Regions from separate parts of the Bacillus sp. D48C genome, predicted to be linked through region 2. Evidence: riboswitches for the same ligand, from Rfam matches in the RefSeq annotation. Region 2 holds a riboswitch; the other holds the start of a gene.
What was found. Region 2 has a riboswitch for cyclic di-AMP ahead of ACLBXA_RS21285 (APC family permease). Riboswitches for the same ligand answer to the same signal wherever they lie in the genome.

Region 1 (18,513 bases), on a different contig from region 2:
GAAGATAGTAAGGAAGCTGCAAAAGTATTGCACGAATTAGGTGCTAAATATGTGCTTATGAAGGGCGGACATGCAGAATATCAAGGTAATGAAGTAATTGATTTCCTCTTTGATGGAGAAAAATTTATTGAGTTTAGAAGCGAGCGAATTCCTTCAAAGCAAACGCATGGAAGTGGGTGTACATTTGCTTCAGCGGTTACAGCAGGACTTGCGAAAGGATACTCAATTAAAGATGCTGTTCAAGAAGCAAAACGATTTATTAGTATAGCAATTGAAGAGCCATTGAATATTGGTAGTGGTCATGGACCGACGAATCATTTTGCGTATAAAGTGAATAGAACGCGTGTATAGATAAGTGAAAAGCCAGTTTTATAACTGGCTTTTTTTCTGTTTACTTTTTCAAAATACAGGAGTAATATATCAGCCAGAATATATTTTTTTGTAAACGCTGAGTCCAATTATATGGAGCGGAGGAACCAATTTGTGCGTCTGCACTAGGGGTGAATCTTTCAAATTTGAAAGTAGGGCTACTCTCAAAGTCCGAATCCGACAGCTAACTTCGTAAGCGTCTTGAGAGAGGACGGTGCCATGATGGATACATCACTTCATCGATCTGATTAGTATAGGGGAATATCAATCTATGTTTGATTTCTTTTATACTAAGGAGGATGAGGTACATGGAACTAACACTTATTTGTGTTGGAGAAGAAAGTAAGGTAGATAGTTTAAGAGATCTAGTATCATTTCAACATGAGTTAATTATTTTTACGGCAAATGAAGAGATAGCGGCTGAAGTTAGGAATTGTGGGTTTGATTGGACTTATAGTTGCAGTAAGGAGCAGGACTTTACTAGTATTTGTGAGTGTATTAAGAAGGTGATTTTACTAGGAGATGAGCTTCCAATCGTTAGTTTCTTCACAGAACACATTCGCTTTTCTTTTCAAGCACCTATTACTGTTGTTACAAGGAATAAACGATATCCAGCGAGGCTCTATGAAACAATTGGAGCTAAATTTGTCGTGTTTACGAATTGTGATAATATTTCTTTTTTATTTTTTGAATAGGGTGGAGGAAAAGAAGATGAAAGTGTTGTTACTAGGAGATATAGCGAATCGTTGGGCGATATCAGTAGAGCGAGTTCAAGAATTGGTGGTGCTGGATCCTATTTTTCCAAGGCCCTATATCATATTGCCATCGAAAGACGCTTTATATTTAAAAACAGATGTTATCGAATATGAGCAGCTACATGCAGAATTGTCACAAGTTTATATTCGCGGGAGAAATTTACGTGCTTTTTTACGAGGAGAATAAATAGTGAAATAAAAAGAGCGAATGCTAAGTGCAACAAGCTATGCACTTTATGTCATTCGCTCTTTTTATTTCGTATCGAAAAGATCATTTCTGTGAAAATGAAAGAAAAGACGAGTAAATAGATGAAAGAATATTAATAATACTCAATGTAAGCGTTTAAATAGATGGATATTTTCTTATTTTCAGTAATTTACCCCTTTACAAGTGAAATATAGAGGAGTATATTTACTCTCATAAATCATTCATAAAATTTCCAAAAAAACCTAAAATCGCTGAGTTCCAGAAATGGAGCGGGGGAACCAATTTTGTGCATCGTCACTTGGGGTGAATCTTTCAGTTTTGAAAGTAGGGCTACTCTTTAGGCCCGAATCCGACAGCTAACCTCGTAAGCGTTTAGAGAGGAGGTTTACTTTTTGTTGTTCATTTTTTGAACACTGAGTAGAGCTCAGTGTTCTTTTTTAATATTTAAATGGTAAATTTTAACAAAATGAAGAGAGGGATAGTTATGTTAGATGTTGTAATGGTCGGGATTTTTATTTTATTAGTTGCATCGATGGCAAGTCTTGCAAGTTGGTCAGATAAAGTTGTGAAAGAAGGAAAGCAATCATGATGATTGTCTTATCGGTTATAGTCGCAGCAATTACAGTGTATTTAGTGTATGCATTATTAAATCCAGAGAAGTTTTAATTAGGGGGAATCATTCATTATGATTTGGGTTGCAGTCATTATTACAATGCTCTTGTTTATTTTAGTAGCAAAGCCAACGGGGATTTATTTAGAGAAAGCTTTTCAAGGTAGCAAAACGCTAGATAAAGTATTCGGGCCTTTTGAAAAACTTATTTTTAAAATTACAGGTGTAAAAGCATACAATCAAACGTGGAAACAGTACGCATTATCATTAGTTTTACTCAATGGATTTATGATTGTTGTCGTATATTTCATTTTCAGATTACAAGGTGTGTTGCCGCTAAATCCAGCACATATTGAAGGAATGGAGCCTACGCTCGCTTTTAATACAGCAATTAGTTTTATGGCTGATACAAACTTACAGCATTATAGCGGTGAAAATGGTTTATCTTATTTATCACAATTAATCGGAATTACATTTTTAATGTTTGCAGCACCGGCAACGACATTAGCACTCGTTATGGCATTTATAAGAGGACTTGCTGGAAAAGAACTTGGTAACTTTTTCGTTGATTTTACGAGAGCGTTAACGAGAGTGTTTCTTCCTATCGCATTTATTGCGGCACTAGTTTTTGTCGCACTTGGCGTACCACAAACGTTAGATGGGGCGGTTACAGCACAAACGATTGAAGGTGCAAAGCAAAGTATTTTACGCGGACCTGTTGCATCATTCGTTTCCATTAAGGAACTTGGAAATAACGGCGGTGGATTTTTCGGAGCAAACTCTACGCATCCTTTCGAAAATCCAGGACAAATGAGTAATATTTTGCAAATGATGCTTATGATGTTATTACCAACAGCACTTCCATTTACGTACGGACGAATGGTCGGAAATAAAAAACAAGGCCGCATCCTTTTCGTGTCACTATTTATGGTATTTTTACTAGGGTTTATAACGATTACGACATCTGAACTAAACGGGAACCCGGCATTAAATGGAATGGGTATCGAACATGTACAAGGAAGTACAGAAGGGAAAGAAGTACGATTTGGAACAGTATTTTCTTCACTATACGCAACAGTAACGACAGCTGCTGAAACAGGCGCTGTTAATACGATGCATGATACGTTAACACCAATTGGTGGTCTAGTTCCCCTCGTAAATATGATGTTAAATACAGTGTATGGCGGAGTTGGAGCAGGCTTTGTAAACATTATTATGTATGCAATTATCGCGGTGTTTATATCTGGGTTAATGGTTGGACGGACACCAGAGTTTTTAGGTAAAAAGATTGAAGGTAAGGAAATGAAATTAATCGCAGTCACGATTTTATTTCATCCATTGCTCATTTTAGGATTTTCGGCATTAGCTCTTTCAACAAATTTAGGAACGGATGCTATTTCTCATTCCGGTTTCCACGGTTTAACACAAGTTGTATATGAATATACATCGTCAGCTGCGAATAACGGATCTGGATTTGAAGGATTAGGAGATAATACACCGTTTTGGAATATTACGACTGGTTTAGTTATGTTTTTAGGACGCTACTTCAGTTTAATTACGATGCTAGCTGTGGCAGCTTCGTTGAAAGAAAAAACGGTAGTGCCAGAAACAGTTGGAACGTTCCGTACAGATAATAGTTTATTTGGTGGCATCTTCATCGGAACAATTGTAATTGTCGGTGCATTAACATTTTTCCCGATGTTAGTACTCGGACCAATTGCAGAATTTCTTACATTGAAGTAATGGAGGGTAAATGATGAGACCGGTAGTAGTAAAAGAAAAACAATTAAATAAGTCACAAATACATGCTGTAGAAGATGAAGTTAGACAAGCGAAAACGATGGATCGTGATATCGTAACACATGCGATGAAACAATCCGTTGCGAAATTGAATCCGAAAGTCATGATAAAGAATCCGATTATGTTCGTTGTGGAAATTGGGTTTATCATTACGTTCATTTTATCTTTTCTTCCAAGCAGTTCTAGTAGTATACCAGGATGGTTTAATATAACAGTTTCTCTTATTCTATTATTTACAGTTTTATTTGCGAATTTTGCAGAAGCATTAGCAGAGGGTCGTGGTAAAGCGCAAGCCGATTCTTTAAAGCAGTCGAAGAAAGATGTGTTTGCAAATGTTGTAAAAGAAAATGGAGACATTGTCCAAGTTTCAGCAACTGATCTTAGAAAAGGTGATGTTGTTATCGTAAAACAAGGAGAAATGATTCCGAATGATGGTGAAGTAATCAAAGGATTAGCGTCTGTAGATGAATCTGCAATTACAGGAGAATCAGCTCCTGTAATAAAAGAAGCGGGTGGTGATTTTTGTTCCGTAACAGGTGGAACGATGGTGGTAAGTGATGAAATTACAATTGTTATTACGAGTAATCCTGGTGAATCATTTATCGACAAAATGATTTCTTTAGTAGAAGGAGCTGCTCGTCAAAAAACGCCGAATGAGATTGCTTTAAATACAGTATTAACGAGCTTAACTCTTATCTTCTTGATCGTCGTTGTGACGTTGCCGATTTTTACAAATTATTTAGGTTTTCAAATTGATACAGCTGTACTCGTAGCATTGTTAGTATGTTTAATTCCAACGACAATTGGTGGTTTGCTATCAGCGATTGGTATCGCTGGGATGGACCGGGTGACAAAATTTAACGTGTTAGCGATGTCAGGGAAAGCAGTAGAAGCTGCGGGCGATATTAATACAATTATTTTAGATAAAACGGGTACAATTACTTTTGGAAACCGGATGGCTCATACATTATTGCCTGTAGGAAATGAGACGATTGAGCAAGTAGGGAAATGGGCCGCGATTAGTTCAGTTTTAGATGAAACACCAGAAGGTCGATCAGTTATAGAATATGTAAAAACGAAAGCTATATCATATAATCGAGAAATTGCAGAGCAAGGTGATTTTGTTCCGTTCAAAGCAGAAACGAGAATGAGTGGTGTGGATTTACAGGATGGAACGAAAGTGAGAAAAGGTGCTGTAGGTAGCGTAATTGAATGGGTTAGGTCACAAGGTGGAACGATTCCGAAAGATGTAAATCAAAAAGCAGATTCCATTTCCAAAGAGGGCGGGACACCACTTGTAGTTGCAGTGGATAATCGTATTTACGGTTTAATTTATTTAAAGGATACAGTAAAGCCAGGTATGCGTGAGCGTTTTGAACAATTGCGCCAAATGGGGATTAAAACGGTTATGTGTACAGGTGATAACCCGTTAACAGCAGCAACGATTGCAAAAGAAGCAGGGGTAGATGAGTTTGTTGCTGAGTGTAAGCCAGAAGATAAAATTGCGGTTATTAAAGCAGAGCAAGATAAAGGGAAACTTGTAGCGATGACAGGTGATGGTACAAATGATGCGCCGGCATTAGCGCAGGCTGACGTTGGATTAGCGATGAATAGTGGTACGACAGCTGCGAAAGAAGCCGCGAATATGATTGATTTAGATTCGAACCCGACAAAAATTATTGAGGTTGTAGGAATCGGTAAGCAATTGTTAATGACGCGAGGTGCGTTAACGACGTTTAGTATTGCGAATGATATAGCAAAATATTTTGCGATTATTCCAGCAATGTTTACACTTGCGATTCCGCAAATGGAGGCATTAAACATTATGAAACTAACATCACCACTGTCAGCGATTTTATCAGCATTACTATTTAACGCTGTTATTATTCCATTACTCATTCCGTTAGCGATGAAAGGTATCGCATATAAACCAATGAGTTCGAATGCACTACTTGGCCGAAACCTACTTATTTATGGACTTGGCGGAGTGATTGTACCATTCATTGGAATTAAAGTAATTGATATGATTGTCGGCTTGTTTATATAAGGAAGAGGGGAAAAAGATGGAGAAGAAACAAAGTATACTATCACCAATTATCCGTATTACTTTTACATTTCTAGTGTTGTGTGGACTTGTATACCCACTTATTGTTACTGGTATTGCACAAGCAGTGATGAAGGATAATGCGGATGGAAGTCTAATATATAATGATAAAAATGAAGTGATTGGTTCTAAATTAATTGGTCAAAACTTCACGGATCCACGTTATTTTCAAGGGCGTGTTTCTAGTATTGAATATAAGGCTGAAGCATCTGGTTCAAATAACTATGCACCATCTAATCCAGATTTAGAGAAACGAGTAGAGAAAAGTATTGAAGAGTGGAAGAAACAAAATCGGGCTGTTCCGGTAACAGAAGTGCCGATTGATCTAGTGACGAATTCAGGTTCAGGGCTAGATCCTGATATTAGTCCGCAGGCAGCTTCTGTGCAGGTGGATCGTATCTCTAAATTAACGAATATTACGAAAGAAACGCTAAATCAGTTGATTAAAGATCAAACAGAAGGTGCTGCACTTGGCTTATTTGGAGAGAACCGCGTAAACGTTTTAAAGTTAAATTTAGAATTGCAGAAACTACTGAAATAGAAACAACGCTACCTCAATCTAACGGATTGAGGTAGCGTTGTTTCGAAAGAAAGGTTGTGAGTGTTTTGTATGCGGATGACTATAAACCAACTTTTCAAAGGCGAACACCAGAAGAGTATTTAGAATATATTCGTCAGCAAAACCGCGGGAAGTTAAAGTTATATGTAGGAGCGGCTCCAGGAGTAGGAAAAAGTTATAAAATGCTCTTTGATGCAAGAGAAATGAAAAAGGATGGTACGGATATTGTAATTGGTTTAATTGAAACGCACGGTAGAAAAGAGACGGAAGAAGCAATTGCTGATTTAGAAAAAGTTCCTTTAAAAGAAATAGAGTATAAAGGGAAAGTATTTTATGAACTCGATGTGGAAGGAATTATAAAACGTGCACCGCAAGTCGTTGTTGTGGATGAACTTGCGCATAGCAATATTCCTGGATCTAAAAATAAGAAACGTTATATGGATGTACAGGAATTGCTAGATGCCGGTATATCCGTCTTATCAGCTTTTAATATTCAACATTTAGAAAGTGTTCATGACATTGTTGCTCAAATTACGAATGTTAAAGTGCGAGAACGTATTCCAGATTTTATTTTACAAAAAGCAAATGAAATTCAGCTCGTTGATGCAACGCCGGAAGTATTAAGGAAGAGGTTAATAGATGGAAAGATATATAAGGAAGAAAAAATAGAGCAAAGCTTACAAAATTTCTTTACGCTTAATAATTTAGGGGCACTAAGAGAATTATCACTTCGGGAAGTGGCAGATGATATGGACGAGAAAATTAGCCAAACAGTAATAGAACCGATTGGTGTAAAAGAAAAAATTCTTGTTTGTGTACAATACAGTTCGACAGCGGAGAAATTAATACGACGGGGATGGCGCATGGCTGATCGGTTAAATGCTGAATTGTACGTATTAAACGTTGAGAGGGAAAATATAGATTCTATTTCAGCTGGGAAAAAGCAGACGATTGAAGAGTGGAAGTCGTTAACGAATCAATTTGATGCGAGTTTTGTTTTAGAAGAGGCAAAAGGAAGAAAGCCAGCGGATGTTATTATTGAAGTTGCGAAAAGACTACAAGTAACGCAAATTTTACTCGGACAATCAGCAAGAACAAGGTGGGAAGAAATTCGAAAAGGTTCAATTGTAAATGAAATTATGAGAGAAACGAAGTATATTGATATTCATATCGTTGCAGATCAAAGAGTTTAGAATAGAGACCATCTATAGGTCTCTATTTTGCTTTTTGTACAGCCTGAAAACGTAGCATTTTCATTGCGCATAAAATGATAAATAGAAATGTAATTGCACCTAGGAAGAAAATCCAAAAGTAATTTTGATTAAATACAAGAAATCCACCTACAAGTGGCCCTGTGCCCATACCGAGATAGCGTATGAAGTTATACATACCGATGGCTGTTGCGCGTTCTTGTACGAATTCCTCCGTTAATAAAGTAGTGTGAGTTGGCATAGAAAGTCCCATACTAAAACCGTATAAAGATGTAACGATAATGATGAATGAGATATTGATGCTATATGTGAAAGAGAATAAAGTGACACATATAATATTGAAGAAACTAGTGATGAATAAAGCTTGCTTTGTTGTGAGGCGTTTTTGCAAAAGCTTGTAGCAATAACTTCCTAGCATGATAGAAAGAGACATTGGTACAAACATAAGACCAATTGCATTTGCAGCTAAATGAAATGAATTTGCTAAAATGCTCGGTAAAAAAACGAGAAAGCAAAAGTAAATACAAAATTGAATGAAGCCAATAAGAGTAATAGAAAATCCAGTTTTATTTTTTAAGATAAGAGAGTAATTCTTTTGTTCTTTAGACCGCTTAATTACATTTGGCTTTGTTTCTGGAAGTAGTGAAATGTTTATAATTAATAAGATAATGCCAAGTGTAGATAAAAAGAGAAATACAGATAAGTGACCATGTATACTGCCAAGATAACCACCTATGAGTGGAGCCATTGCAGGTGCGAGAGCAAGTAACATTTGATACAGGCTCATCGCTTCTCCGCGTTCTTTTCCTTCAAATAAATCGCCGATAATCGTTGCTGAAACTACAGGTATAGCCGCTATTCCTATAGCTTGAACAGCTCTAAAAAAGAGAAATAAATAAATGTTTGCCGAAAAAGCACATCCGATTGAACCAATTGTACTAATGACTAAACTAGGGATAAGGACAGATTTTCTCCCTTTTGTATCAATTAAAGGTCCATATACGAGCTGCATAATTGCAAGAACGAATGTGAAAAGTGAAACTGTTACATTTACAAGATAAAGAGAAGTGTGAAAAGAATTTTGAATCATCGGTAAGATAGGTGTGTAAATATTTTGAGCGAAGGAACCGAGTAAGGCACTAATACAGACAACATATAAAATGAAAGTTAGTTTAGATTTTTTCATCTTGTTAACCTCCTTGTATTTTAGTTTCCTTGGAAACTAAATTTATTTTAACATGATTTTCTCACTTGTAAAGATGAAAAAATAATTTTAAAATGGTATATAGTTAAATTGTTTCTTTGGAAACTTGGGAGGCGAACGGATTGAAGCATACAACGAAGCAAATGGAAATACTGTCGGACATTCGTACACTTTTGCATAAAAAAGAAGAACATTTAAAACGACAAAACGAGAAGTTTTTTTATGAGACAGGTGTAAGTAGTATGTCTTTATCTGAGTTACATGTAATCGAATGTATCGGAAAAAATGGTTTGATGAATGTAACGGCAATCACGATAGAAATGGGCATGACGAAGGGAGCGATCTCTAAAATTTGTACAAAGTTGTTTCAAAAGCAATTCGTTGAGAAGATGCAAATGTTAGATAATCAAAAAGAAATCTTCTTCCGCTTAACGGAAAGTGGGAATGAAATATATATAGCTCATGAAAAATTGCATAAGCAAGCTGAAGAAAAGTGGCTGTTACTTTTAGATGGTTATACGAAAGCAGAGCAAGACTTTATTCAAAGGTTTATAAAGGATGTCTCAGATCATTTGGAAATATAATTGGAAGAAAAAACTCCTTTTTCTCAAGTCTTTTGAATATAATTTCTGAAAGAACTCATATATAATAGAAAAAGATACTTAACATGGTGAATAATTAAAGAGTCAATATATATAGAGGAGAGAGTAACATGCTTGAAAATACGGGGTTAGTATTAGAAGGCGGCGGTATGCGTGGTGTATATACGGGCGGGATATTAGAATATTTTATGGAACAAGATTTATATTTTCCATATGTAATCGGTGTATCAGCTGGTGCTTGTCATGCAGCGTCGTATCTTTCCAGACAAAGAAATAGAAATAAAACAGTAAATATTGATTATGCATCACACCCGCAATATTTATCGTATAAAAACTTATGGAGAAAACGCCAATTATTTGATATGGAGTTCATTTTTCATGAGATTCCAGAAAAGCATGTACCGTTTGATTTTGAAACATACTTTAATAGTCCAGAGCGTTTCCTTGTAGGCACAACAGATTGTGAAACAGGACAGTCTGTTTATTTTGAAAAAGAGGGGACAAATGATGATGCACTAAATTTATTACAAGCATCTAGTTCATTACCTTTCATTGCACCTGTAGTAAATTACCGTGGTAAGCAGTTATTAGATGGAGGAATTTCTGATCCGATTCCAGTTCGTAAAGCGCAAGAAGATGGATTTAAAAAATTAGTCGTTATTTTAACGAGAAATCACGGTTACGCGAAGAAAAAATCAAAGTTTGGATGGATTGCAGCGAAAGCGTATAAAAAATATCCGAACCTTGTTAACACGATGCTGAATCGTTATGAAGTGTATAATGAAACGCTTCACTACATTGAAAAAGAAGAGCAAGCGGGTAATTTATTTGTTATTCGCCCAGAAGTGCCGCTTCAAGTAGATCGTATGGAAAAAGATACAGCAAAACTACAAAATTTATACGAGCAAGGCTATGAAGATGCAAAGAGACAGTTTGCAGATTTACAGTCGTTTTTACAAAAATAATGATTAGGCTGCGGAGAAGAATTTCTCTGCAGTCTTTTTATTATTGGTTTCAATACCGAATGTTGGTTATACACGTTTTTAGATTATGGTATAATATGGATAAAAGTATGTGAAGAGGTGATACATATGGAAAATGTATATAAAGGACTTAGACATACTGGATTTATTATGATGTTTATTTTTGGTAGCGTATTTTTACTTCGCTGGTTTATTCATGATGAAATGTTATTAGATCAACTTATTAGTTTTAGTGTGGGCATAGTAATGGTTATTTCATCAGTTTTCATTCAAAAGTATAGTAAAGAATTACAGGTAGAAGAGAAATATTAAAAGGTTATAAGCTCCTTCATATTTTGGAGGGACCGTTATAGTTTGAATGATTGTTATAAAAGAAAAGTAGAGCATCGGATTTCGATGCTCTACTTTTTTAATGTGGTAAGAATATTAATTGATAAGCAAACAAAATTCCAAATACATATACAAGTGGGTGAACAGCACGGAATTTACCTTTTGCCACTTTCATAAGTGGGTATGAAATAAATCCAAGAGCGATACCTGTTGCGATACTTGATGTAAGTGGCATGCTTAAGATTACTAAGAATGCTGGGAATGCTTCATCAAATGCGTCCCAATCGATGTGGCGAACTGATCCCATCATAAGACTACCAACGATAATTAATGATGGTGCAGTAATAGCTGATACACCAGAAACGGCACTTACTAATGGTCCGAAGAATGCTGCTAGTGCGAATAAAACAGCTACTGTAACAGTTGTTAAACCAGTACGACCACCAGCTGCAACACCAGCAGATGATTCAATGTAAGCTGTTGATGGTGTTGTTCCGAACATAGAACCGATTGTTGCTGAGAATGAGTCAGATAGAAGAGCTCGTCCTGCTTTTGGAAGCTTTCCGTCTTTCATAAATCCACCTTGTTGTGCAACGCCAAGTAATGTACCTGTTGTATCAAATAATGTAACAAGGAAGAATGAGAATACAACGCCGTATAATCCGTAGTTAATTACGTCAGATACAGCAGTAATTGGATTTGAAACGATAATTCCTTCTGGTAATCCAGGCATTGATGTAACACCGTTTGAGAATGTTAATTGTCCTGTGAAGAAAGCGATAATACCAGTTAATAGCATACCGATAAATAGTGCGCCATTTACATTTAAAGACATAAGGATAATAGTAATTCCAAGTCCAGCTAATGCTAGTAGAACTGGAGCAGAGTGAAGATCACCAAGTCCAACTAAGTTTGCATCATTTTTTGTAACGATACCTGTTAAACGTAAACCGATAAAGGCGATAAATAGCCCGATACCAGCAGTAATTGCATGTTTTAAGTTTTCAGGAATTGCTTCCATTAATTTTGTACGGAAAGATGTAAATGATAGCAAAATTAAAATCATACCTGCTACGAATACAGCAGAGAATGCAATTGCGAAAGTCATGCCTTCATGCGCTTTTACAACAGAGTAAGAGAAGTAAGCATTTAATCCCATACCTGGTGCAATTGCGATTGGTAAGTTTGTAAAGATCGCCATAAATAATGTTCCGACAACAGCAGCGATAATTGTTGCTGTAAATGCTTGTTCAAATGGAACACCTGCATCCCCAAGGATGACAGGGTTTACGACAATGATATATGCCATTGTTAAGAAGGTAATAATACCTGCCATAATTTCAGTTTTAATAGAAGTTTTATGTTTTGAAAGGTTAAACATATAAACATCCTTTCTGTTTACGAATAATTTTCACAACAGTTATATATAATATTCGTTTTTTAACTATTTTGCAATAGTTTTGTATAAAAAGTTTACAACAATTCATATTTTGTGTCTTAAATTCGAATATTAATCGTAACTTGATGTGTGAATTTCAGTTTTTATTATGCACATTATAAGGAAAAGGAGTTGAAAGAAGCTATGCCACAGCAAAAAAACTTTGTAACAATGCCAGCGCAACATCAAAATAAACAGCCTGGTATTGAATCATTAATGAATCCACTTCCGCAGTTTGAAGATTCAAATTATAAAGGTAGCGAAAAGTTAAAAGGAAAGAATGTATTAATTACAGGGGGAGATAGTGGGATTGGACGAGCTGTTTCCATCGCTTTTGCGAAAGAGGGAGCAAATATTGCGATTGCTTATTTAGATGAGGAAGAAGATGCAAATGAGACGAAACAACGTGTTGAAAAAGAAGGAGTAAAGTGTGTATTGTTGCCGGGTGATTTAAGTGATGAACAGCATTGTAAAGATGTTGTTCAAGAGACCGTCCAGCAGCTAGGTAGTTTACAGGTTTTAGTAAATAATGTCGCGCAGCAATATCCGCAGCAAGGACTAGAGTATATTACAGCAGAACAGCTAGAAAAGACTTTTCGTATTAATATTTTTTCTTATTTTCACGTTACGAAAGCAGTACTTTCTCATTTAAAACAAGGAGATGTCATTATAAATACGGCATCTATCGTTGCATATGAAGGAAATGAAACGTTAATTGATTATTCCGCAACAAAAGGAGCTATTGTTGCTTTTACAAGATCACTTTCTCAATCATTAGTACAAAAAGGAATTCGTGTAAATGGTGTTGCGCCGGGACCGATTTGGACACCGCTTATTCCATCGAGCTTTGATGAGAAGAAAGTCTCTCAGTTTGGGAGCAATGTCCCGATGCAAAGGCCTGGTCAACCATATGAGTTAGCGCCGGCATATGTATATTTAGCGTCTGGTGATTCTTCTTATGTTACGGGACAAATGATACATGTAAATGGGGGCGTTATTGTAAATGGATAGTTTTCATTTATAAGAGCAAAGTAAAGCTAATTACAATTATTATGGTGAGCGCTAGGGGGGATATAGGTGAAAAGGGTATGTTTCGTTTTACTATTATTTTTCTTCCTACCGGTTAGTGCTTTTGCTGATACAGATCATTTAATATTAGTGAATCTTACCACAAACCAGTTGTCTTTTTTTGAGAATGGAAATTACACAAAAACATTTCCAGTAACGACTGGAAGAGATCGTACACCTACGCCTGAAGGTAATTTTTGTATTATAACTAAATTTAAAAATAAAGAATACCATCGAAAAAAAATAGCTGGGGGTGCACCGAATAACCCTCTTGGTACGAGATGGCTTGGGCTAGATAAGAATGAATATGCGATTCACGGGACAAATCGGGAATGGACGATTGGAAGTAGGGAATCAAATGGCTGTATTCGCATGCATGACAGGGATATACAATGGTTATATGACCGAGTACAATTACAAACAAAAGTAATCATTTCTCGTTTTCATACGAGCCCCGAATATGAAGCGAATAAGCTTGGTTATCGCGTTGTGAGCTGGAATGGACGAAAAATAGAAGAAGAACAAATTGGAGTACTTACGTTAGTAGACCGCGCAGATATATATTGGCAAGAACCAAATGGACAGTTAACGAAAGTGAAAACGGTATTGCCGAACGAAAGATATCCAGTGTACTCAAAGCGAAAAGATGGAATATATTATATAGGAAACAATTCGTATATTATAGATGAAACAGGAGAGAAAATTCGTTACGAGCAAATTCCTTCTTCGATCTTAAGTAATATATATAAACGGAAATACAATGTTCCGTAATGGCTACCGTATTACAGACGGTAGCTTATTTATACTTGGAGTTTAACTGCAACTATTGTATTTTGCTGAATATAATACAGTACAGATAGGGGGCGGTTATATTATGAAAAGTGAATTTGCGTTTAAAGTTTTCTTAGTAACGACCTGTTTATTTATCGTGTATTTATATGCGTTTCTCGTCTTTTCTTTTTATGTTCCATATGTTGATTTAATATTATTCTTCGGATTTATTTGGGCGTTTGTGAAAGCGAGGGAAGGAGAGAAGAGTATATATCGGCGCATTACCCTATGCGGGACGGCCGTTCTCGTTATTTTATATTTTTTTATTATGCATGATTTTTGGAGAGGGATGTAAAAAAGCATACGATGAATCGTATGCTTTTTATGTTTAATATTTAGGCTTAAATGTATGACAACAAGTCTCTACACTCGTTGCTACAGAACTTTCTAGCGTCTCGTTTGTTAAAACAGCAGCTGTATATGAATCATTTTCAGTTTGACCAGTTTCATCTGCATCAGGCTGAACGACGATCGCACTTGCTTGACAAAAGTTACCTTGTCCCCAAAAAGAACAGTTGGAAACAGAACATCTTACTTCTGGCATAAAACCCCCTCCTTATACATTAGTGTGGGATTTTACGCCCATTTCATGTGTAGAAGGAGTTTCCTTTTCTCGTTACTTTTTCGTTTGCTCAAGCCATTCTTTTAATTTGTCTTTTGGCTGTTCACCGCTAATACGGCTTACTTCTTTGCCATCTTTAAAATGAATGATTGTTGGTGTACCTTGAATTTTATATTCATCCCAAGGAGCATCTAATTTTTCAATATCCATAACTTTCATATCAACGTTCAAGTCTTTAGCCATCGGCACTACGACAGGAGATAATTTTTGGCAATGAACGCAAGATGTTTGATAAAAGTATACTGTTTCTTCTTTTTTCTCTTTTAAGTTCTTTTGAAGATCTGAAAGAGAGATTTTATTTGTGTAGTAGTCAGAACCGTTTGTCTTACTTTCAGTAGGATTATCAATTTTTTGGCTAGTAGCATTTTTTTCTTCCATTTGTGTTACTGCAAAAATTGCCACGAACAAGGCGATAATAATACCACCAAATATAAGCATTTTTTTCATTCTTTCATCTCCTTATTTGTTTTTGATGACAATAAAGCTACAAACAGCGATTGTAATAAAGCCGATAAGTGCTAAAAACGGGATTGTCACAAAGCCGAACCAGTTTATGTATTCTCCCGTACATGGTACACGTCCACAAGCTGCCCCAGCTGCTGAAAATGCTGCGACTTTTTGAATTGCATAGTGATATAAAGAAATACAAGCACCAATAGTTGCGATTGGTAAAGAATAAGTTGCGATGCGATAGTCTTTCTTTGCCACAGCGATACCGAGCCATAAAACGAATGGATACATAAAAATACGTTGATACCAACAAAGAACACAAGGCTCAAATTTCATGATTTCGGAAAAGTACAGACTTCCTAGTGTAGCGATAAAAGAAGCTCCCCATGCGGTAAGTAAAGCATATTCTTGCTTTTTTTCTCGTCCCATATTTTATACCTCTCTTATAATAGTTACATACTAAATTATAGTATGAAGTGGTATGGAAAAGAAAGAAAAAATATGTTTATCAATAAAAGTTTTATAAGGAGAAACTTTTATTGATATAAATATTTTAAAAAAGCGCCATTCTCCGGAAGAGAATAGCGCTATAGTTTACATTTGAATTTGTTCTACTTCTTCTACATGCGACTTTTGGGATGCGTGGTCAATATATTGAAATAGGAGCTGCAATTGTTTATCAACTTCTGGTAGTTCTTTACTGTATTGATAAGCGTGTAAAAAATGCTCAATACGCTTAGAAAATAATTGATCGTTCGTTTGAACCATGAGAACGAGTAATTTATCCCAATTACAGCAATACGTGTAATAGAGAGCTTTATCATAGTCGTTATATGTTTGCACTGTGTACCCTCCTTACCGAGAGTTATATATAGTGTGTGATAAGTAAGGAGAAATACACTTGAAAGAATTTGTTAAGAAAAAAAGTGAATGAAAAGAAAAAACGAGGAGTTTCCTCGTTTTTTAAGCTTTTGGCATTGGCGTAGGTGTTGGTTTACCATAGCCTTCTTTGTATTTATTATCGATATAGTTACGAATTTCAAGCGTTGATTTTCCTTTTTGTTTCATGGAAGCAGATTCAACTGCGATTTCTAGGCAATTGACGCAAGTCGTTGCGTGGGAGTCCCAAACAACTTCACCATTCTTTTTAATTTCACGAATAAAGCAGTTTTTATTATTTTTATGTCCTACACTTTCACCGCAACCACAATAGCATGGAATCCAATCTAATAGCTCTGCATTTTGTCCAGCGACAGTGTAGATATCTTTCATTTGTGGATCAAGCTTATCTAGGAAGGTAGGAAGTGTGTCGACTCCTTTTGTTTTCTCTTGAATGTCAGCTTGCTGAGTGTGCGATGCGTGGTCATGTTCTTCTTTTTTTGATTCAGAAGATTTTTGGTCATTTGTACCAGTACTTCCGCATCCAGCAAGAATTAAGCTTAGTACTGCAAGTAAAGAAAATACATACTTTTTCATTCGCTTGTCCCCTTTACAAATGTATTAATCAAATTGTATCAGAGATTACGGTGTATCGGTTGAAGATTTTTTTGACTGATTTTTGAAGCGCCATCTTAGCGAATGGAATAGAAATAAAATTGGGATATAAGCGTATACAATATATAAACCCGCTTGAGATAGTACGGTATTTAATGTGTTGATACTTTCACGGTTTGTGAAAAGTAGAGAAGCTGAAAATATGATGAAAATAAAAAACGGTAATGTAAATTTAAATGAAATATGAAAGGAACGCTTCACCGTTTGACATGATGACCAAATGGTTAAGCAAAGGTTTGGTAAAATAATTAAAAACCAAACGAAAATAATAATATATTCAAAGCGCTGAATAAAAGGAACTTTAATTATTTTTAACATCGTTAAAGTAGGCCAAATAGTACGGTTTAATTGACCCTCACTATAATACATAAAAGATACGATAGCTAAAACTACATAAATTAAGGTGCTGAAAGCAATTCCAGCATGGGCCCATCGCTTTAAAGATTTTCCTTTTTCAATAAAGGGATAAAAGATAAGAATTGTTTCAAACCCTAGAAATTCCAATGCAGAGTGTTTTGCAGATATAAGCATGTCAAAAGGTGAATGTGTAAAAATAGGTAAAATATTACGGAAATGAGCATATTTCATTGGATAGATTAAAAAGAATACAACGAAAATAGGAAGAACAATACCCCAAAAACATATCCCTGTCACAGAACGGAAGCCACCTTTTATAATGTAGTAAGTGACTAACAAAAACATAAGCGTAAGTTTCCATAACTTAATGGTAGGGAAAATCCAAACTTGTATCACTTCCATATATGTACGAAGAACAGTAAGGCAAAATAATAAGCAATAAAGAGTGAAAATTACAGAAAATATAGAGCCAAACCACTTTCCAAAGGTTGTTGTATGGATACTAATTAAATCTCCGTCTTTTTCAAGCATTTTTAACATACAAAACAGCACAATATGAGTTGCAATTCCCGCAATAATAAGAGAAATCCAGGCATCATAACCAGCGTTTTTTAAAATTACACGTTGATATCCGAGAATTCCTATACCAATCTGGAGAGAATGCAATAAAATAAATGCAAAATATGGAGAGACTGTCTTTGTTTTATTCATTGTATTCATTGCTTATCTCACCTCACTATTCTCCGATTCCAGATTGTACAATATTAAGATCTAAATTTATATCCACCGCTACATTTTTATACATATTTCGAATTTGTTTTATATTCCATTTTCTCGTATGGCTTCTAATTTCATCTCGTATTCCTAAAGGATCAATTTCCTTTTCTTGAAATTGTTTTATTAAATCTTCACAGTCTTTTTCGACATTTCGTTCAATTTGTTTTTTTATATAGTTGATATTTGTTTTTTTTCTTAAATCAATCCAATTAGGAGAGTTTTTAATTAATCCATTTAATTTTAAATGGATTTTTACTTTTGGTATGTCGCCAGTTTGATCTATATCATACTTATTTTCCCCAGCTAAGTTTTGTATAACAACCATACCTTTATGTTTATCCTTTGTTATCGCTGCTTCGTAACGTCCATTTTTCGTAGGGTTAATAAGTAATTTTGCTAAAACAGAATGTCTTTTATCCGTATACATGACGACTTTATCGCCTTTTAAAAAGGCAAGTCCTTTGACAGCGACAGAATGATTATCGTCCATTTTAATATAAGGAACATAGGCATCACATACAGAAGAGTAATAATTATATAAAAAAATGTTTAATTCAGTTTGTGGAATGTTCTCATTTCTTATATTTTGCTCGAGTAAATCAGCAATATATAAAGACCCATTTTTTTTTCCGTAATTTAAAAGCTCTTCAGCCGATCCATCTACAATTGCTAGTTGTACAT
Region 2 (14,055 bases):
TGTAGTATTAAATGAAAATGAACGTGCATTTTTAGCAGAACATGACGTTCGAGTAGCACATAATCCGAATAGTAATTTAAAACTAGGATCTGGTATAGCGAATGTAAAAGCGATGCTAGAAGCAGGAATGAAAGTAGGAATTGCAACAGATAGTGTGGCATCAAACAACAATTTAGATATGTTTGAAGAAATGCGTATAGCGACTTTACTACAAAAAGGTATTCACCAAGATGCAACAGCTTTACCGGTTGAAACTGCTCTTACACTTGCGACTAAAGGAGCTGCTGAAGTAATCGGGATGAAACAAACAGGATCACTTGAGGTTGGAAAGTGTGCTGATTTTATTACGATTGACCCATCTAATAAGCCGCATTTACAACCAGCAGATGAAGTGTTATCGCACCTGGTATATGCAGCTAGTGGAAAAGATATAAGCGATGTAATTATTAACGGAAAGCGTGTCGTTTGGAATGGCGAATGTAAAACGTTAGATGAAGAGCGTATTATATTTGAAGCGAGTCGTTATAAACGAGGTTTACAAAGATAGATAATTATGTGGCAGTTGAAAAAGCTATCCTTTTTTAAAAGGATAGCTTTTTTCTCGAACGAATAAATATTCAAAAGAATGTCGCATCTTTCTGTTAGTATTTCTGCTATAATATATTACGCTTTATAATATTTTATATTTAAGGAGAACAACTCATGAAGCGAAAAAAGAGCCATTTAATGGTAATGGCACTTGTTACATCTTTATTATTAACAGCTTGTAATAATAAAGCGGATAAAAGTGACATAGAGGTTAAAAAACAAGTGTTAAATGTAACAGTATCAGAAGAAATTCCTTCTCTGGACACTGTGAAAACAACAGATGGTACATCAGCGCACGTTATGCAGAATATATTTGAAGGGTTATATGTATTAAATGATCAAGATCAGCCTACTCCAGCCATAGCAAAATCGTTTAAAAGAAGTGAAGATGGTAAGAAATATACATTTGACTTGCGTAAAGATGCAAAATGGTCAAATGGGGATAATGTAACAGCAAATGATTTTATGTTTGCGTGGAAACGTGCAATTAACCCTGAAACAGCATCTCAATATGCGTCCATGCTCTTTTATGTAAAAAATGCGAAAGAGATTAATAAGGGAGCAATGTCTCTAGATGAACTTGGAGTTACGGTTATAAATGATTATAAGTTAGAAGTTGAACTAGAACAGCCAATTCCGTATTTTTTACAGTTGTTAGCATTACCTATATATTTACCACAGCATGAATCATTTTTGAAAGAACAAGGAAACAATTATGCATTGGAACCTAGTAATCTCATATATAACGGTCCATTTGTATTAGAAAAATGGAAGCATGAACAAGAGTTTCAATTAAAGAAAAATGCTACATATTGGGATCAAAAGAAAGTGAAACTAGACGAAATAAACTTTCATATCGTGAAGGATACAATGACAGCTGTAAATTTATATGAAGCCGGAGATTTGGACCGGGTACCTATTAATTCGCAAGTTGTAGACAAGTATAAGGGGAATAAGGAATTACATATGTCGAGTGATTCTGGAATTGCTATGCTTCGTTTTAATGAAAAAAATACCGCGTTAGCAAATAAAAAGGTGCGTCAATCTATTTCATTAGCGTTAAATAAAGATGATTTCGTTGCTCACTTTATTAATAACGGAGCAAAACCTGCAAGTGGACTTGTACCAATTGGTCATGTAAATGAAGAGACTGGCAAAGATTTTAGAAAAGAAAACGGAGATCTTTCTCTATATGACTTACAAAAGGCGAAAAAGATTTGGGAAGAAGCGAAAAAAGAACTTGGAGTAGGCGAAGTAAACCTTGAGTTTCTAACATTTGAACAAGATAACGCAAAACGTATGGCAGAATATATAAAAGGTGACTTAGAAAAGTATTTGCATGGATTAACGATACAAATTAAACAACAGCCATTTAAGCAAAAATTACAGTTAGAACAAACAGGTGATTACGATATAACTATGGCAAATTGGGGACCTGACTATAAAGACCCAATTAGTTATTTAGAGTTATTTACGACAGGGAATCCGAATAATAAAATGAATTATTCTAATGTTCGTTACGATGAATTAATAAAGAAAGCGAAAACGGATTTTGTACTAGATAGGGAAAAACGATGGGAAGCGTTGCGAGAAGCCGAGCAGGTATTATTAGAAGATGCTGCGGTGGCGCCGCTTTATCATATTGGCTCAGCGTATGTACAAAAGGAGTATGTAAAAGGGATTGAAAAACATCAATTTGGTGGTGTTTATACTTATAAGAATGCTTATATTGCTAATGAATAAATACAAAAAACCTTACTTTTTAAAAGTAAGGTTTTTTACACATGAATTCTATTAAACCGATTTTAATAAAGCGTAAAAATTCGTATCATATGGGATATCATCTTGATACATATAATTTTTTAGAACGCCTTCTTTTTCAAAGCCTAATTTTAATAGTACTTTATTGGAAGCTTCATTTTCAAGAAATACAATTGCCCCGATCCGCTTTAAATGAATCGTATGGAAACCGTATGATATAACCTCAGAAACAGCTTCAGTCGCATATCCTTTTCCCCAGTGTTCAGGTAAAAAGGCATAACTTATATTGGCTCGTTTATGCTCAGAAGACCAATCGTGAAAACCAATGGTACCGATGAGTTCTTTCTTGTCTTTTAATTCGATTCCCCATTTTATACCGTTTCTTGCATTGTAACTGAGCTTAAAGTTATGAATGATTTGTTTCACTTGATCAACATCTTGTAACGGTTTTTGGCCATAATAGCGCAGTACATTAGTATTAGAAAAGCATTGTAGTATACGCGGTGCATCTTCTTCGGTAAGTTCTCTTAAAATGAGTCGGTCTGTTTTCAATATAGGAAACATGCTTTCACTCCATTTCTTTTGAAACTAGAATGTGTTGTTATTATATAATCTAGTCTGAAAATAAAGATTATTCAAGAGGGGAGTAAGGTTTTAATTTATGATAAAATTGATTGTGGAATATATTTCAAAAAGAGGTTTGTATATGGAGAAAAATTCAATTTTAATTGTAGATGATGATCAAGATATTGTTCAATTTATAAAAGTGAATCTAATGCAAGAAGGTTTTAAAGTTTTTAGTGCTCATAACGGAGAAGAGGCTTTAGAAATAATAAATAATAACAGTATTCAACTTGCTATTTTGGATATTATGATGCCTCAAATGGATGGTATAGAACTTTGTAGAAGGGTTAGAGAGAAACATAGTTTACCAATTATGTTTTTAAGCGCGAAATCATCGGATGTAGATAAGGTAATTGGATTTAGTACTGGGGCAGATGATTATATTGTGAAGCCGTTCAGTACAATTGAATTTATCGCAAGAGTGAAAGCTCAATTAAGAAGGTATACATATTTCAACCAAAATGCTGTTCAAGTAATGGAAAAGAAAATAAATATTAGAGGTTTAGAAATAGATGAAGTGTCGAGAACAGTAATGTTATATGGAGAAACAATGAATCTTACGAAAACTGAATATGATATTTTGTACTTAATGGCCGCTGCAAAGAATCGTGTGTTCACTATTGAAGAAATGTATGAGAGCGTTTGGAAAGAAAGAGCCTATGAAAGTAATAATACAGTAATGGTTCATATTGCAAGATTAAGAAATAAAATTGAAGAGAATCCAAAAGAGCCGAAGTTTATTCAAAATGTTTGGGGAGTCGGATATAAAATTGAAGATTAAATCATTACAAGGCATTAGAGCTAAGTTTTTTATTGCATTCATATGTAGCATTTTGTTAGCAACTGTAAGTATAATAGCGTTTCAAATTGTAATTGGAAATATATATAGTCATGTTACTGCGTTAGAGGAAAAATATTCATTTTTATATTTTATAGTTTTTTTGATTTTTACTACAACATACTTTGCATTCATGACAAAAACGATGATGAAAAGATTATCTCAAATTAATAAGAACGTGAAGAAAATAAGTGATGGTAATTTTGAAATACATATACCTATTTCGAAAAGCGATGAGATTGGTGAACTAGCGGCAAATGTTAATAGAATGGCGAAAAGTTTAAAAGAGTCTATTGAGAATGAAAAAAAATCACAGGAAATGAAAAATGAAATGATTAGTAATATTTCTCATGACTTACGAACGCCAGTAACATCTTTAATAGGTTATGCGGACCTGTTAGGAAATAAACTTCATTCAAATGGAGAAGAATGTGAAGAGTATGTAAGTATATTAAAGCGAAAAAGTTATGAATTAAAAAATCAAGTAGATGATTTATTAGAATACTGTCAAATAAATTATAGAGAGATTGAATTACATAAAGATGAAATAGATATGAAAGCATTAATTGAACAAATCATGATTGACTTTGTACCACAATTAGATGATGCCAATATGAGCTTTTATATTAAAAGTGATGAAGTGCTACATGTAGAAGTTGATGTGGCACTTATAGTGAGACTATTTGAAAATGTAATAGGTAATAGTATTATGTATGGAAAAGATGGAAAGGAAATTGCAATTGGAATTTCCAATAAAACAATGAATGTTGAAGTAGAAATTAAAAATTTTGGACAATGCATTCCGAAAGAGGACCTTCCTTACGTTTTTGAGAAATTTTATCGTAGTGAAAAATCACGTAGCTCTCATACGGGTGGGAAAGGAATAGGACTTGCAATTTCGAAAAGTATAGCACAGCTCCATCAAGGGGATATAACTGTACGTAGTAACGATAAAGAAACAGTTTTTACTGTAAAATTACCGCAGTATAAAAAAGTAAGAAAGTCGTAAGTATTTCTTTCATATGTCGTAATTTTTACTTTGTATCATTGAGAAAAAGGATATGAGAGTAGGGATACGACATGTGGAAGAAATTTTTATTAGTAATTATAGTTCCTTTTTTAATTATAAGTTGGAGTTTAATTTATGTAGCTAATGGTGTTACATCAGTCTTTGTTTGGTGGTGTATACAGGCTTTTAGTGTAATTTCAGTTTTTCTCTTAATAGGATCAGTAATAATGTTTTTTTTTGAACGGCATTTTTAGAAAGCGGATAGATAGAACGCTACTTTTAATTATTCTGTTTTCTATCATTGGAGCTTGGCCTGTCGGTTGGTTTGCTAATATAGGTAGAATTGCTTATCCAGCAGATATACAATCGATGAGTCCTAAAGCAGTAGTTCGTGTTCCTTTGAATGAACGAGCATTGATAGGTTGGGGCGGTGATCGGTTAGAAACGAACTATCACGTTATAAAACCAAATGAAAGGTGGGCATATGATATCCTTATGCCGCCTGCTGAAGTGAAAAGTAGTATGTTAGAGGATTATGGAATATATGGAGCAGAAGTAATGGCACCAGCTTCTGGAACAGTTGTATCTATTAATAATGATGAAAAAGATGTAGTTCCAGGAGAGGATGATTTTCAGTCGATGGCGGGGAATCATATTTATTTACGACTAGATGAATCAGGGACATTTTTGATTCTTGCCCATTTAAAGAAAGGCTCAATTAAAGTGAGGGAAGACCAACATGTAAATGAAGGAGAGGTTCTTGCTCAAGTCGGTAACTCCGGAAGTTCAAGTGAGCCGCATTTACATATTCATCATCAAAGGCAGGATCCGTCCAAAGTAAATATGTTTTTTGCGGAAGGATTGCCACTTTACTTTCGAACTGAAAATGGTGTCATGATGCCGGAAAGAGGGACATACATAAGTGGTAAGTAGAAGAAAATCATTTCATCCAAAAAGGGTATTCCAAATTAAAATTGGAATACCCTTTTTTCATTACCCTACAAACGTTTGATACAGTAAGAAAATATTTAAAATGATAACGAGTGCTGCAATTATCCATGCGATAAATGTTGTTATACGGTGGTTAACGAGTGCACCCATAATCTTTTTATTACTTGTAAACATAATAAGTGGCACTAGTGCAAATGCAATACCAAATGATAAGACAACTTGACTCATAACGAGAGCGTAAGTTGGATTTACACCTAAAGCGATAATAACTAGTGGTGGAATCATTGTAATAAATCGACGTAAATATAACGGAATATGCATGCGAATGAATCCTTGCATAATAATATCACCTGACATTGTACCGACAGAAGAGCTTGATAAACCTGCTGATAAAAGTCCAATCCCAAATAATGCAGCCGATACAGGACCTACTAAGTTGGTAAATTGAGTGTAAGCAACATCTAAATCTTCAACGTGCATACCGTTTTTAAAGAATAGTGCAGCTGCTACAATTAACATACTTGCATTAATTGCTCCAGCGATAACCATTGCAATAATAATATCGATAAATTCGAAACGAAAAATCTTTTTCTTTTGTTCGTCAGTTGTTCCAACCACGCGGCGTTGTGTTAATGCAGAATGCAAGTATATTGCATGCGGCATAACTGTCGCACCTAAAATCCCTGCTGCAAGTAATATACTGTCTACACCTTGGAATTTCGGAATAAATAGTCCTGAAAGAAGGGGACTTAATTCTGGTTTTGCATAAAAAACTTGGATCCCAAATGCTATTACTACAATAAAGATCATCCCTGTAATAATAGCTTCTAGTGAGCGAAATCCTCTGCGTTGAAACTCAAGAATAATAAATGATCCGACTGCTGTAATTAAAGCAGCTGGTAACATAGGTATTCCAAATAATAAATACAATCCGAGTGCTGCCCCGATAAATTCAGCTAAATCTGTAGCCATAATAACGAGTTCACCTTGTATCCATAAGCCGATAGACACAGGCTTTGGAAAGTTTTCACGAGCTATTTCAGGTAAATTGTTTCCTGTAGCAATTCCTAATTTAGCCGATAAAGTTTGGATTAATACAGCCATTAAGTTAGAAGCGAATATAACCCATAATAGTAAATATCCATATTGTGAACCAGCTGCGATATTTGTAGCAAAGTTGCCAGGATCAATATAAGCAACGGACGCGATAAAAGCGGGCCCTAAAAATGGTAACAGTCTTTTCCAGCCTTTTGTTTCTCCACTTAAAGCTAAGTGAGCTGATTGTACAGTTGTACTTTCAGAAGGGAGATGTTCATCTTTTGTTATATCTTTATTCATAGTAGTTTTCCCCTTTAAAATGTTAACTTGATGAAATTATTGTATTTATTCTTACTCATTATTTCAATACATTTAAATATGGTATGTGATAATTTCATTTGAACACGAAAGTTTCCTTAATGCAAATTATATGCCTTTATGCAATGGATGGTGTGATAATGTAAAATGAATTGGGAGTTTATGGTGTGATGACATGGGGAAACATAGTGAATTAAAGGGCTGTTTTTGAAATTTATGTGAACATAAAGCCGATAATACAGCATATTAATTGATGGAATTGCATTTGTATGATATATAATATATTGGGATTACAACATAACCATAGTGTTTTGATGTGTAATCTTGTTTTTTTATTTTTGTTAACTGATAGAAAATAGTATAAAGAAAAGAAAATGGGATTCATTTTCTTATTATATATGTTTTGATATGAACGTTAACTTATACATGATTTTAAAAATTAGATAGGTGGTAGAAATACATTGGCAACTACAAAACCATACAGAGTATTACTATATTACATGTACACAACAATTGAAAATCCAGAAGAATTCGCGGCAGAGCATTTAGAATTTTGTAATTCACTTGAATTAAAAGGAAGAATTCTTGTAGCAAAAGAAGGTATTAACGGAACTTGTTCTGGAACTGTAGAGCAAACAGAAAAATACATGGAAGCAATGAACAATGATCCACGTTTTGATGGTATCGTATTTAAAATAGATGAAGAAGAAGGGCATGCATTCAAGAAAATGCACGTACGTCCTCGTCCAGAATTAGTTACACTTCGTCTAGAAGATGACATTAACCCACACGAAATAACTGGGAAGTATTTAGAGCCAAAAGATTTTTATGAGGCAATGAAACAAGAAGATACAGTTATCATTGATGCACGAAATGATTATGAATTTGATTTAGGACACTTCAAAGGTGCGATTAAACCTGATATTGAATCATTCCGTGAATTACCAGATTGGATTAGAGAAAACAAAGAAACACTTGAAGGTAAAAAGATTTTAACTTATTGTACAGGCGGAATTCGTTGTGAGAAATTCTCAGGTTGGTTAGTTCGTGAAGGTTATGAAGATGTGAGTCAGCTTCACGGCGGAATTGTAACGTACGGAAAAGACCCAGAAGTACAAGGTGAGCTTTGGGATGGACAATGTTACGTGTTTGATGAGCGTATCGCTGTACCAGTAAATCAAAAAGAACATGTTATCGTTGGTAAAGACCACTTTACAGGTGAACCATGTGAGCGCTATGTAAACTGTTCAAATCCAGAATGTAATAAGAAAATTTTATGTTCTGAAGAAAACGAAGCGAAATATTTACGTGCATGTTCTCATAAATGTCGTGTAAGTCCACGTAACCGCTACGTAATACAACATGAATTAACGGAAGAGCAAGTAGCTGCTGCATTAGAGAAAATCGAAGCAGGGAAGTAAGCTGAATTCGTATAATAAAAAGGTACTCCAAGCTTTATTTTGGAGTACCTTTTTTGTTATACGGTTCTGTCATTTGTCGGTAATTCGATATATTTGAAAAATCGCTGATAAAAATTTCATTTACTGCAGCATACCACATATTTGGAAATAACCTTCTTTAATTTTTATCCTCTTTTTCTTTTACAGCAGACAGTACAGTTTGTTTTACCCATGCTTTTCTTCTTTTGTGCTGCACAGCCCATTGGTATAACCCTTGAGCCCCTAAAATAAGTGAAATGACAATGCCGCTAATCGCAATTAATAGAGCGAAAAATTCAAGAGGTGACGATATTTTGTTTGAATCGGTGTTTCTTAGAAGATCGATCATAGTAAACCCTAACATTTGGCCTACTACAGAGTAGAGCGTTAAAATTAATAATAAGAGACTATCTTTTTTTGAGGCGACATTTTCTTGATATTTAAACAAACTATCAAGATTTTGTTTCGCGTTCGAGTATAAAACCTCAATATTAAAAAGTTTTCTTAAGCGGAAGAAAATATCTTCACTTTGTGATTGAGATACTAATTCTAAAGAAAAATAATTAGCAGTGAACGAATTAATCGAATAAATTAATTTCTCTATTTCATTAGTATCTTGTTCAATATTTAGCTCAGCATAGGCGTTTGCCATTTTTAATAAAACAATTTTATGGAATAGGTTTAATAATAAAGCGTAATAAAATTCTCCGTACATTTGACTAGCAAGTTTATCGATTTCGCGTTCTCCTTCATTTGTTACACATGTAAAAATATGTTCTTCCATAATGAAATAACGATTTGGAGCCCATCTCTGGTAAGCGTGTTTTTTTAAATAGTTATGAATGTAAGGAAGGTTACTTGCACTCACATATGGCTTACCATCACTTGTTAATCCGGAAAGACTGGAAGTACGATAAACATCCACTTCATTAAGTTCCATACCTTCTTTTAGTGACAATAAAGTTTGGACGTACATTCTCTGGTCTTCAAAGAAAGGGAAGGTTTGAAAGTATGAACTTCTTAATCTCTTCTTTTCAAAGAAATCAGTTACGCCATGAAATAAATAACCAAAAATGAATTTCTCAACTTGGGAATACTTTTTTCCGTTACATTCAATACAAATAGACTCATTTGTATCAGTTTTAGTTTCAAGTACACGGAAGCGATCTGCGAATTCGATTGCTTCAGATAAAGTCATGTTTGGAGCAGTGTTTACTTCTGTTCGAATTGTTAAGAAGCCAAGTTCATAAGGACAAAGTGTTACATCAATAGAGTGTATCTTGAATGGAATTGAAATAAGGTTTGTTGTTAAATGTCCAGTTAAGTTAAGATCTTTTGAATAACGTTGCAAGCCCTTTTGATGCTCTGAGTGAGGAAAGAGAATTTTATTTGTAAATGAAAGATAGTATGCTTCCATATTTTGATGTGAAACTTTAAACTCCCCATAATATGTATTTTCATCATCGAGATGATCGAGCCGAAAAGGACGAAAATCGTTTTTTTGTAAGAAAGGGAACATATTTTGTTCATATCCAGTTTTAAACGAAAACGGGAATATAAATTGGAATATAGCTGTTGCTACACCTTTTTCCTCAATTGTTTGTATTGCCTCCATCTACATTGTTTCCTTTCCATATATGCTATAGAAACAACATGCCCAAATTTATTTGAAAATAACCACTGTTTTATACTCAATTGAGAGTGAAAATTCAGCTTATTTAGCAGAGGACATGTATAATGTTATGTATACTAAAAGTTGTAAAATTGTATTTTGAAAAGGGGGATGCTGTATGCGGATTTTAGTATTAGGCGCTGGTGGAGTCGGAGGGTTTTTTGGTGGCAGATTAGTCGAAAAGGGAGAAGATGTTACATTTCTTGTTCGTAGTAAACGGAAAAAACAATTAGAGGAAAGAGGACTTGTAATCCGAAGTGTTAACGGGGATTTTTCCTTCCAACCGAAATTAATAACGAAAGAAGAGAGAACTTCTCCATTTGATGTCATTTTATTTTCAACAAAAGCGTATCACTTAAACGAGGCTATTCAAGATTTGAAGCCGTTTGTTGGCGAAAATACTGTAATCATTCCATTGTTAAATGGTATCGCTCATTTATCACTACTACAAAAAGAATTCGGCGAAGAAAAAGTAATTGGCGGTTTATGCTTTATCGAGACGACGTTAAACGATCAAGGAGAAATTGTACAAACTAGTGCTGCCAACAGACTTGTGTTTGGAGAAATTAAGTCTCAAAATTCAGAGAGAGTAAAGCATATTTCTAAAGCATTTGCAGGTACGAAGTCTAGTTTTGTTTTAAGTGAAAATATTACGCAAGATATGTGGCATAAATATTTATTTATTACTGTAATGTCAGGTGTGACAACGTTAATGCGTGCACCAATTGGACCAATTCGTGAAAGTGAAGGCGGCCGTGATTTTATCCGTAATGTGTTTGAGGAATCTGTACAAATCATGAGAGTATTAGGAGCTCCAGTAAAGGAAAATATTGCCCAGGAACATATGAAAACGATTGATAAAATTTCGTATGATATGAAGTCATCGATGCAGCGTGATATGGAAAAGGGTTCATTTATTGAAGGGAAGCACTTGCAAGGATATTTACTGGATGTAGCAGAGAAATTTTCTATAGCGGCACCATTATTAGGAACTATATATCAAAATTTAAAGGTGTATGAAGAGATGACCTTTAACAAATCTGTAATAGAATTAGATGTATGAAAAAATAAAAAAGATAGCAATATATAAGTGTATTGCTATCTTTTTTATTTTTTTGTATGACAAATCATTTATTTCTTTTCGTTCTATCTGTCAAATTTATTTCCTGTTCACGTTTACCATATAACTGATTAATTTCATTTGCTACTGCATCTAAATATGAATCGGAAAAAATAGGCTTCTTTTCTTTAGACATATGGGTCTCCTTTGTGGATTTTTTAGTATTCATTATGTATATTTCTCAGCGGATTATGCGCAATCATTTTAATTTTTTTCTTATTAAAAATTTTTGTTTACTTTTTGAAAATAAAGGAGTATTATAATCCACAGTTTCAATTTTCTAAATCGCTGAAACCGCATGGTACGGGGGACCCGTTTTTACGGATTAGTACATAATCCGATGGGGTGAATCCTTGAAAAAGGTAGGGCTACTCATAGGCCCGAATCCGACAGCTAACCTCGTAAGCGTTATATTGAGAAGGAAGGTGGAGCTTGTGCGACAAAAAAAATAATGTCTACAAGTCTATTTCGCTATGGCTTGTAGACATTTTTTGTTTTCTGAAGAAATAGTTTACTGGCTGTAACAAGCAGAAAAGTTCGTACAAAATTATTGGAGAGTGGACAGCATTGGTTTCATCTATTAAAAGATTTTTAATTGGAAGACCGTTAAAATCAACGGAGCTTGGAGAACAAAAGCTTAATAAAACGAAAGCTTTAGCTATTTTATCTTCTGACGCATTGTCATCAGTTGCTTACGGTCCAGAGCAAATTTTAATTGCTTTAGCAGGTGTTGGAGCGATCGCCTATTGGTATTCCATTCCGATCGCTGTTGGGGTATTAGTATTATTGACAGCCCTTATTTTATCTTATCGTCAAATTATTTTTGCTTATCCGCATGGCGGGGGAGCGTATGTTGTATCAAAAGAAAATTTAGGGATGAATCCAGGCTTAATTGCTGGAGGATCTTTATTAGTTGACTATATTTTAACTGTTGCGGTAAGTGTGTCCGCGGGTACAGATGCAATTACTTCTGCGTTTCCTAGCTTACATGCACATAACGTAATTATTGCGGTTATATTTGTTATATTAATTACGATATTAAATTTAAGAGGAGTAACGGAATCAGCTTCCGTGCTAGCATATCCTGTTTATTTATTCGTTTTAGCACTATTTATATTAATTGGTGTGGGCATATATAATATTTTAACTGGTCATGTTTCACCTACTTTACATGCGCCGATTGGAACACCAGTTGCAGGAATTAGTTTATTTTTATTACTAAGAGCATTTGCATCAGGTAGTTCTGCTTTAACAGGTGTTGAAGCAATTTCAAATGCAATTCCGAACTTTAAAGATCCTGCGCCAAACAATGCTGCAAAAACATTGCTTGCAATGGGTGCATTACTTGCTGTGTTATTTTCAGGAATTGTATTTTTAGCTTATTATTACGGAGTGACTCCGAGTAAAGAAGTAACAGTTGTTTCTCAAATTGCTGAACAAACATTTGGACGTAATTTCATGTACTATTTCATACAAGGTACAACAGCTTTAATATTAATTCTCGCTGCTAATACAGGCTATTCTGCATTTCCTTTATTAGCGGTTAACCTTGCAAAAGATAAATTCATACCGAGAATGTTTACGATTAGAGGAGACCGTTTAGGTTACTCAAACGGTATTATTATACTTGGAGTTGCTTCGATTATTTTAATTGTAGCTTTCCAAGGACAAACAGAACATTTAATTCCACTATATGCAGTAGGTGTATTTATTCCATTTACACTTTCTCAAACAGGGATGGTATTAAAATGGCTTCGGGAAAAACCTGAAGGATGGGCTTTAAGATTAACGGTTAATTTAATTGGTGCAGTTATTAGTTTTATCGTAATGAGCATGTTCTTTTTAACTAAATTTGCACAAGTTTGGTCGATACTTATTTTCTTACCTGCAATCATCTTCTTATTCCACAGAATTAAGAAGCACTATGATGCGGTAGGTGATCAGTTAAGTTTAAAAACTTGTGAACCACTTGTTCCGATTAAGGGAAATGTAATCGTCGTTCCGGTAGCTGGTATGACTCACGTAGTAGAAAATTCATTGAACTATGCTAAGGCTCTTTCGGCAGATCAAGTTATTGCTGTATATGTTGCTTTTGACAGGGAAGAGGAAAAGAAATTTGAAGAGAAATGGAAAAAGTGGCAACCTGAAGTTAGGCTTGTTACATTACATTCTCATTATAGAAGTATTATCCAGCCGCTAACGAAGTTCATCGATACAGTGCAATATAAGGCAAGTGAATCGAATTACCGCGTTACGGTCGTTATACCACAGTTCATTCCGAAAAAAGGTTGGCATAACATTCTTCATAATCAATCCAGTTTACTCATACGTGCGTATTTACTTTATAAAAGAAATGTTGTTATTACGACAGTTCCATATCATTTGAAAAAATAAGAAGATTTTTTAAGGATAGCTTCGTGAAAATGAAGCTATCCTTTTTGTGTATATGCTATGCATAATTGCATATGGGCTCGAAAATTATATTTATATAATTTTATCAGTTATTTTCAAGTAGTGTTTTCTGTTGTGATATGTAGATATTTCAATCTATAAAGTGAATCGGATTATATTTTGAAATAAGGACACGAAAGCTTGAAAATAAAGGGAATGAAAATACTTCTTTACGTTATATAAACAGCTGTGTTTAAATGACCTTACAGTACAAAACATATATGAAAACAAAACGAAATTTCATAT

Region 1: linked by a shared signal. The riboswitch ahead of ACLBXA_RS13980 (SipW-dependent-type signal peptide-containing protein) and the one ahead of ACLBXA_RS21285 (APC family permease) in region 2 are both predicted to bind cyclic di-AMP.

Annotation. Positions count from the first base shown of each region.
Region 1 covers NZ_JBKFAQ010000004.1:388,387-406,899, reverse strand. Annotated here, with positions in the region: gene thiD (bifunctional hydroxymethylpyrimidine kinase/phosphomethylpyrimidine kinase) at 1-351, shown strand, start outside; cyclic di-AMP (ydaO/yuaA leader) riboswitch at 437-584, shown strand; gene ACLBXA_RS13990 (hypothetical protein) at 678-1,064, shown strand; gene ACLBXA_RS13985 (hypothetical protein) at 1,081-1,311, shown strand; cyclic di-AMP (ydaO/yuaA leader) riboswitch at 1,572-1,717, shown strand; gene ACLBXA_RS13980 (SipW-dependent-type signal peptide-containing protein) at 1,817-1,921, shown strand; gene kdpF (K(+)-transporting ATPase subunit F) at 1,918-1,998, shown strand; gene kdpA (potassium-transporting ATPase subunit KdpA) at 2,018-3,685, shown strand; gene kdpB (potassium-transporting ATPase subunit KdpB) at 3,699-5,789, shown strand; gene kdpC (K(+)-transporting ATPase subunit C) at 5,806-6,387, shown strand; gene kdpDN (KdpD-like non-kinase potassium sensor) at 6,444-7,598, shown strand; gene ACLBXA_RS13950 (MFS transporter) at 7,621-8,802, opposite strand; gene ACLBXA_RS13945 (MarR family transcriptional regulator) at 8,943-9,404, shown strand; gene ACLBXA_RS13940 (patatin-like phospholipase family protein) at 9,533-10,387, shown strand; gene ACLBXA_RS13935 (hypothetical protein) at 10,514-10,717, shown strand; gene ACLBXA_RS13930 (NCS2 family permease) at 10,815-12,116, opposite strand; gene ACLBXA_RS13925 (SDR family oxidoreductase) at 12,318-13,184, shown strand; gene ACLBXA_RS13920 (L,D-transpeptidase) at 13,251-14,012, shown strand; gene ACLBXA_RS13915 (hypothetical protein) at 14,116-14,367, shown strand; gene ACLBXA_RS13910 (DUF1540 domain-containing protein) at 14,401-14,616, opposite strand; gene ACLBXA_RS13905 (thioredoxin family protein) at 14,689-15,141, opposite strand; gene ACLBXA_RS13900 (disulfide formation protein C) at 15,154-15,573, opposite strand; gene ACLBXA_RS13895 (YhdB family protein) at 15,739-15,987, opposite strand; gene ACLBXA_RS13890 (PCYCGC domain-containing protein) at 16,108-16,620, opposite strand; gene ACLBXA_RS13885 (GerAB/ArcD/ProY family transporter) at 16,666-17,775, opposite strand; gene ACLBXA_RS13880 (Ger(x)C family spore germination protein) at 17,792-18,513, opposite strand, start outside.
Region 2 covers NZ_JBKFAQ010000009.1:213,624-227,678, reverse strand. Annotated here, with positions in the region: gene ACLBXA_RS21340 (bifunctional S-methyl-5'-thioadenosine deaminase/S-adenosylhomocysteine deaminase) at 1-547, shown strand, start outside; gene ACLBXA_RS21335 (peptide ABC transporter substrate-binding protein) at 703-2,331, shown strand; gene ACLBXA_RS21330 (GNAT family N-acetyltransferase) at 2,383-2,913, opposite strand; gene ACLBXA_RS21325 (response regulator transcription factor) at 3,056-3,754, shown strand; gene ACLBXA_RS21320 (HAMP domain-containing sensor histidine kinase) at 3,720-4,820, shown strand; partial or broken gene ACLBXA_RS21315 (M23 family metallopeptidase) at 4,892-5,753, shown strand; gene ACLBXA_RS21310 (Nramp family divalent metal transporter) at 5,814-7,109, opposite strand; gene trhO (oxygen-dependent tRNA uridine(34) hydroxylase TrhO) at 7,589-8,548, shown strand; gene ACLBXA_RS21300 (hypothetical protein) at 8,706-10,181, opposite strand; gene panE (2-dehydropantoate 2-reductase) at 10,357-11,301, shown strand; gene ACLBXA_RS21290 (hypothetical protein) at 11,366-11,494, opposite strand; cyclic di-AMP (ydaO/yuaA leader) riboswitch at 11,635-11,781, shown strand; gene ACLBXA_RS21285 (APC family permease) at 11,926-13,752, shown strand.